Regions from separate parts of the Streptomyces sp. TLI_053 genome, predicted to be linked through region 1. Evidence: riboswitches for the same ligand, from Rfam matches in the RefSeq annotation. Region 1 holds a riboswitch; the other holds the start of a gene.
What was found. Region 1 has a riboswitch for FMN ahead of ribB (3,4-dihydroxy-2-butanone-4-phosphate synthase). Riboswitches for the same ligand answer to the same signal wherever they lie in the genome.
Positions count from the first base shown of each region.

Region 2: it holds a riboswitch for FMN, as region 1 does, so the genes downstream of both, BLU95_RS32515 (riboflavin synthase) here and ribB (3,4-dihydroxy-2-butanone-4-phosphate synthase) in region 1, are expected to answer to the same signal.

Region 1 is NZ_LT629775.1:7,464,538-7,467,949, reverse strand. It holds gene BLU95_RS31275 (ATP-grasp domain-containing protein) at 1-80, opposite strand, end outside; gene BLU95_RS31270 (phosphopantetheine-binding protein) at 84-326, opposite strand; partial or broken gene ribB (3,4-dihydroxy-2-butanone-4-phosphate synthase) at 617-1,285, opposite strand; FMN riboswitch at 1,433-1,563, opposite strand; gene BLU95_RS31260 (ribonuclease FAU-1 family protein) at 1,920-2,606, shown strand; gene BLU95_RS31255 (zinc-dependent alcohol dehydrogenase) at 2,821-3,412, shown strand, end outside.
Region 2 is NZ_LT629775.1:7,760,875-7,764,286, forward strand. It holds gene BLU95_RS32500 (MSMEG_1061 family FMN-dependent PPOX-type flavoprotein) at 1-227, opposite strand, end outside; gene BLU95_RS32505 (antibiotic biosynthesis monooxygenase family protein) at 356-661, shown strand; gene BLU95_RS32510 (SCO4226 family nickel-binding protein) at 955-1,203, opposite strand; FMN riboswitch at 1,620-1,747, shown strand; gene BLU95_RS32515 (riboflavin synthase) at 1,968-2,726, shown strand; gene BLU95_RS32520 (nicotinamide mononucleotide transporter family protein) at 2,723-3,379, shown strand; gene BLU95_RS32525 (bifunctional 3,4-dihydroxy-2-butanone-4-phosphate synthase/GTP cyclohydrolase II) at 3,376-3,412, shown strand, end outside.

The DNA of each region.
Region 1 (3,412 bases):
AGTACCGGAGCCGTGCGCCCCAGGGCGATCACCTCGCGCGGCGAGGCCGAGCCCTGGTCGTAGACGACGACGATGGCCATCGCTCAGGCGCGATCGAAGAGTCGTGGGTCCTCGACGGCCTCGGCGAGCTGCCGGAGGGTGCTGCGGCGCAGCACCGCCGACCGGGGCATGTCCAGACCGGACTCGATGGCCCGGGTGGAAATCGCGAGGGCCAGCAGGGAATCCCCGCCGAGATCGAAGAAATCGGCGTCCAGGTCGTCGACCGGCGTGCCGAGGACTTCTTCCCAAATAATTCTGAGTGTTTCCGTGGTGCTGGTGTCGGACATACCAGGCCTCTCCCCGTCGGCGTGCATCCGTGAATCGATTATTGGAGCAGGGTTGCGGAACTGTCAATTCCGGGAAAACAGCCGGTTAACCGGAGCCGGTGCCGGAATTCCTGCGGGCAGGGCGAATCACGGCACCGCCCCGGAAATGGAATTCCCGGCGGAACCGCCCCCCTGCGGCCGGTTTCCCGGCGGAATCAGCCGGCGGCCACCGCGACCGCCGTCCGTGCCGCTCCGGCCGGGACCGCCGCCCCGGCCGCACCCTCCGGGACCGCCGCCCCGGCCGCACCGCCCGCGGTGCGCAGGTACTCGATCAGGTCGGCGATGGAGATCAGCGCCAGGCCGTGCCGGCCGGCGAACTCGCGCAGCTCCGGCAGTCTGGCCATGGCACCGTCGGCCATCGCGATCTCGCAGATCGCCGCCGCCGGACGCAGGCCGGCCAGCCGGCACAGGTCCACCCCGGCCTCGGTGTGACCGGCCCGCGCCGGCACACCGCCGTCGACCGCCCGCAGCGGAAAGACGTGGCCCGGGCGCACCAGCTCGGCCGGGCGGGTGCCCGGCTCGGCCAGCAGCCGCAGGGTCAGCGCCCGGTCGGCCGCCGAGATGCCGGTGCTGATGCCGGCCGCGGCGTCGACCGAGACGGTGAAGGCGGTGCGGTGGTGCTCGGTGTTTTCACGGACCATCTGGTCCAGTTCCAGCCGGTCGAGGTCGGCGCCGGTCATCGGGGCGCAGAGCAGTCCGCGGCATTCGGTCATGGCGAAGGCGACCAGCTCGGTGGTGGCGAGCTCGGCGGCGAAGACCAGGTCGCCCTCGTTCTCGCGGCTCTCGTCGTCGACGACGACGACCGCCCGGCCGGCCGCGATCTGCGCGACCGCGTACTCGACGGAGTCGAACGGCTGCTCGGTGTCGCCGGCCGCGTACGAGGTCGCGTCGGCGGTGGTCGTGCCCGTGGTGTGGCCCATCGGAACTCTCCTCGCGCTCGGGGCGCGGACTTCCGGGGCTGCTGGAGCATGGGCGTGCAGGGGCGGTCGTCGACCGCATTCCGGTGGAAGCGGCCCGCGACCGACCGGCCGACGGGAATCCCCCCGGCCGTCGGAAAAACCTGCCCGCCGCGCACTGCCTCCCTTCCGGACTTTAACCGTCGGTCCAGGAGTTTCACCTGGTCAACCGGCCGCTGGCGGCGGACGGGTCGCGGACTGTAACCGCCGGTTCGGAATTTCACCGACCCCGGAGTGCGCAAACGTCTTGAACAACGCCCGTCAACCTCGCACACTTGCCGCGATCTTGACAAGACGTCGGTGAACGGGTGGAGCCGTGGGCTGCATCACACGCCGAACCGGGGGTTCCCGACCCCGCCGTTCGGCGGGCATTGCCAATGCCGTCCGAGCGTGCTTAAGATCCGGACCGCCGATGCCTACCCACGAGTAGTGACCCCCGTTCGACCTGCGTCGAACCACTGGGGACGGGGTCCGAGGGGCGGGCGTTCGGCACTCCGGCGGGGGCCGGAGTCTCGCCGCCCGCGTTCCGGGGGCGGCATTGCGAAACGGGGGCAAGACGTTCATGCACGATCCTTCGAGGAGTCCGGGGCGCTCCGCCGTGTCCGTCGGCGACGAACCCGGCGCAGGCGCGGCCGGGCCGGCGAACGACCTCGGCGCAGCCGTTCCGACGGCCGTCCCGGTCTCCGAACCCGTCTCCGCAGGCACCTTGTTGACGCCGGGTCAGGTGGTGCTGCGGCGGGAGATCCTCGACGGACGGGTCTGGCTGAGCCACCCCGTCCGGGTCGTCGCCCACGAACCCGACCTGCTCGCCGTGTACCTGGCCCACGACACCCGGCTCTCCTTCGGCGAGGGCGAGTTCAGCTGGGGACCGCACGGCTGGAGCACCGTCGCCGACCGCTGGCGCAGCCCCGGTGTCCTGCAGCTGCAGCGCCCCGGCGAGGCCTACGCCGTCTGGGCCTTCCGCGACCCGGAGACCGACGAGCTCTCCGGCTGGTACGTCAACTTCCAGGACCCGTACCGGATCACCGACGAGGGCGTCGACACCCTCGACCACGAGCTCGACCTCTGGATCCCGGCCGACGGCGGCCCGTACCGCTGGAAGGACGTCGAGGCCTTCGAGGAGCGCGCCCGCACCGGCGGCTTCACTCCCGAACAGGCCGCCGCCGTCCGTGCCGAGGCCGCGGCGCTCGCCGCCCGGATCGACCGCGGCGACACCTGGTGGACCGAGCGGTGGACGCACTGGCGACCCGCCGCGCAGTGGACCGCTCCCCCTCCCCCGGCCTGAGCCGACCCCCCGCCGTCCGGGCGGTCCACCCGACCGACCGGCCCGTCGGGGCGCCACCCGTGCCCCGGCGGCGCGACCGCACGGCGCCACCCGCACCGCGGCACCCCCGTGCCCGCGGCGGCCCGCACCGCGGCAGTCGCACCGCAGCAGCCGACACCGCTGCACCACCGCAGTACCGCACCGCAGCACCACAGCACCGCGAAAGGAACGACCGATGCGCATAGCCCTGGTGACCTCCCCCGGCTCCGTCGAGATCCGCGAGACCCCGCGCCCCGAGATCGGCGAGGACGACGTGCTCGTCCGGATCGCCGCCTGCGGGCTGTGCACCATGGAGGCCAAGCTCTACACCGGCGCCATGCCCGTCTACCCCGTGGCCGCCGGCCACGAGGTCTCCGGCCGGGTCGAGCAGGTAGGTGCGCGCGCCGCCGCACTGGAGGACGCCCCCGCCGTCGGCGATCTGGTCACCGTGGACCTGCTGACCCGCTGCGGCACCTGCCGCCACTGCCGCTCCGGCAACAGCGCCATCTGCGCCTCGCCGCAGGGCAGTCTGCTGCCGGACGGCAGCATCAGCATGGGCGCCGGGCTCGCCGAGTACGTGCGGGTGCCGGCCGCCCACGCCTGGCCGGTCGGCGACGCCGACCCGCTGCACGCCGCCATGGGCGAGCCGCTGGCCTGCGTGGTGCACTCGTTCCGGCGCGGCTCCTTCCAGCCCGGCGACCGGGTCGCGGTGATCGGCGGCGGCTTCATGGGCCGACTGCACCTGCTGCTCGCCCAGCACCACCAGGCCCGCTCGGTCACCGTGGTCG
Region 2 (3,412 bases), 300 kb from region 1:
GCGTCCGCGCTGGCCAGGAGGACCAGCGAGGAGCAGGCGATCAGCTGCCGGGCGACCTCGTGGATGCGGTCCACCTGCTTGCGGCGGGCGTGGTCCCCGGGCTGCTCGTAGACCTCCCGCAGCACGGCCGGGTCGCGGACCGAGGCGGCGGCGAGTGCCTCGAACAGGCCGGTGGGCCGATCCGGCCCGGGGGTTGACGGAACGACGGTCTCCGGTGTGCTGGTCATACCGATGAAGGTAGCCGTGGCCGAGTCCGAGCGGCCGTCCGCCGCCCGGAAATCCTGCCCGAACCCCTCGCAACTAGCGATTTCGCGTCGATAATGGGGCCAGGACGCTTTCGGGGCAGGTGGTCGCGGTGATCATCAGAATCTGGGCCGGCCAGGTCATGGCCGGGCACATCGAGGAGTTCTGCGAGGTGCTGACCAGCAGGGTGCTGCCACAACTCGGGCGCACCGACGGCTGTCTCGGCGGCGAGCTGCTGCGCTCCGTCACCGAGGGCGGGCACCGGGTGCTCGTGGTCAGCCGGTGGCGCGACGAGGCGGCACTGCTCGGCTACGCGGGGCCGATGTGGCGGATCCGGCCGGTCTGGTCGGAGGGCGAACTCCGGTACCTGGCCCACCCGCCGGAGGTCACCCACTTCACGCCGGTCCCCGCATCCTGACCCGGTCTGCTCCGCCGAATTCCACCGTCGGGCCTCCGTCGAGCCGCCGTCGAGCCCCGCCGCCCGGCCGGGTTCGGCGGCCGGGCAATTGGGCGGCCGAACAACAGCTATTGGTCAAGTGACCAACTATGCAGTTGGGCAACTGCCCAATGGGGTGATCGGCCAGTTGGGCAGCCGACCAAGAGTGTAGTTGGGCGGCCGCACAACAGGATGGCCGATTAATTGGGTAGGAGGCCAATAAGGTGCTTGGGCAAGCGGCCAACCGGCAATTGGCCAGCTGTACAGCCGAGCGGTCAGACGATCAGCGGAACGGGGTGCACCTCGGCCGCCGGATGCCCGGTGCGCTCGTGGATCCGCTGCACGGCCTCCTTCGACGGAGCCTCGGACAGGCAGTAGACGTGGCCCGACTCCGGATCGGCCCAGGCCTGCTCGAAGGTCACGCCCTCCTCGGCCTGGATCGCCAGGTCCGCCTGGTGAGCCATTCGCAACTGCTCCTCGGTGATGCCGGCCATCCCGTGGTGGACGTCCATGAACTTGGCCATAGCTCCCGCACCTCCCGCGGTCGCCCGCGACGGCGGGTGTCGCCGCCCCGGTACCACCAGCCTGCGCCCGACGCACCCCGGGCCGCCACCGGACACCCGGTCGACGCCGCGGCATGCGCCAGCCGATGCCCCGGTGCTCGCGGGACGACGTCCCGGACGACGCCCCGAGGCGCCCCCGCCGGACAGTTCCGGACTCCCGTGGCCAGGTCGTCGAATGCGCCACCGACAACCCCGCTCCACCCCGACCACCCCCGCAGCGCCCCACCCCGCCCCGCCCGACGGCGACGGCGACAGCGGCGCTCCGGCAACCCCGTGCCGCCATTCCCCGGGGCCGAGTGAAAGAGGCCACAGTGGACACCTCTCCCTTGCTCCGCGCGGATCATGGCAGAATGACGGCAGAAGTAGCAGTGACGTTCAGCGCACTCCGGGGTCGGTGAAAATCCGAACCGGCGGTTACAGTCCGCGACCCGTCCGCAGCCAGCGGCCGGTTGACCAGGTGAAATTCCTGGACCGACGGTTAAAGTCCGGATGGGAGGCGTGCGCGGCGGACGAGTGAGCAGGGCCCGTGGTCCCCCGGTGGACCTCGGGAGGCGGTGTGCGGCGACGAACGGGGATCTCCTCGTTCCGGCGCCCGGTTCGGCGGCAGCCCGGCAACGGGTCCCGTTGTCGTCCGGCGGCCCGCGTACCCCCGTGCCCACACGTGTCCGTGTCCCTCTCCCGTGCCACACCCCGGAGTCCGCGCCCCAAGCGCGAGGAGAACCCGGGTGTTCACCGGCATCATCGAAGAGCTCGGCGAGGTCGTGTCGATCGAGGAGATCGGCGAATCCTCGCGTATCCGTCTGCGCGGCCCGGTGGTCTGCGAGGGCGCGCGGCACGGCGACTCCATCGCGGTCAACGGCGTCTGCCTGACCGTCGTCGACACCCCCGAGGAACTCGCTCTCGGCACTGGTGAGTTCAGTGCCGATGTGATGGCCGAGACGCTCCACCGTTCCAGCCTGGGCGAGTTGAAGCCCGGCGGGCGGGTCAACCTGGAGCGCGCGATGGCGCTCGGAGCCCGACTCGGAGGGCATCTGGTGCAGGGTCATGTCGACGCCACCGGGCGGCTGTTGAGTCGCGAACCGGGGGAACGCGACGCGGCCGGCGAGCTCCGCTGGGAGGTGCTGCGGTTCTCGCTGCCCGACTCCGTCTCGCGCTACCTGGTGGAGAAGGGCTCGATCACCGTCGACGGCGTCAGCCTCACCGTGGTCGAGGCCGCCCGCGACAGCTTCACCGTCAGCCTCATCCCGGCCACCCTCGCGCTGACCACCCTCGGCACCAGGGCCGTCGGCGAGAGCGTCAACCTGGAGGTCGACGTCCTCGCCAAGTACGTCGAGCGGCTGCTGGAGGCCCGCACCCTCCCGCCCCTGCCCGGAGTCGACGCACCCCACGCGGCCAACGCCGTGGACGCGACGAATGGGACGAACGCGACGAACGCGACGAACTCGGCGGACCCGGCCGACGACACCCCGGGGGAGCAGCGGTGAACTGGCTCAACGGCACCGTTCACCTGCTCGGCCAGGACGTCTACCGCTCCGACATCATCGGCAACCTGCTCGGCCTCGCCGCCCTGGCCCTCGGCTGGCAGCGCTCCCGGCTGACCTGGCCGGTCCAACTGCTCTCCGGCCTGGTCCTGGTCGGCGCCTACTGGAGCGCCCATCTCAGCGGAGGCGTCGGCAAGCAGATAGTCGTGATCACGGCCGCCGTGTGGGGCTGGACCCGATGGCAGCGCGCCGCGCGGGGCGACGGTGGCGGCAACGGCGACATCGCCGTCCGCTTCGCCACCGGCCGCGAGCGCGCCGTACTGATCGGCGGCACCGCGCTCGGCACCCTGGCGGTCGGCACGCTCTTCACCGCCGTCCCGCAACTGTCCTGGGACGCCTGGCCGGACGCCTACATCTTCGTCGGCACCCTGGCCGCGATGGTCGCCCAGGCCCGCGGCTGGGTCGAGTTCTGGTTCGCCTGGATCGCCGTCGACCTGGTCGGCGTGCCGCTCGCCTTCAACAACGGCCTGGTCTTCTCCGGCTTCACCTACTCCGTGTACTTCGTCCTGGTCCTGCTCGGCCTGCGCGCCTGGTGGCTCCGCGGCCGCACCGCACACTCCGTGACCGACCCCGTCCTCCAGGGAGCCTCCGCATGACCGAGAACCCCGCCCCGCGTCCGGCAGAGAACC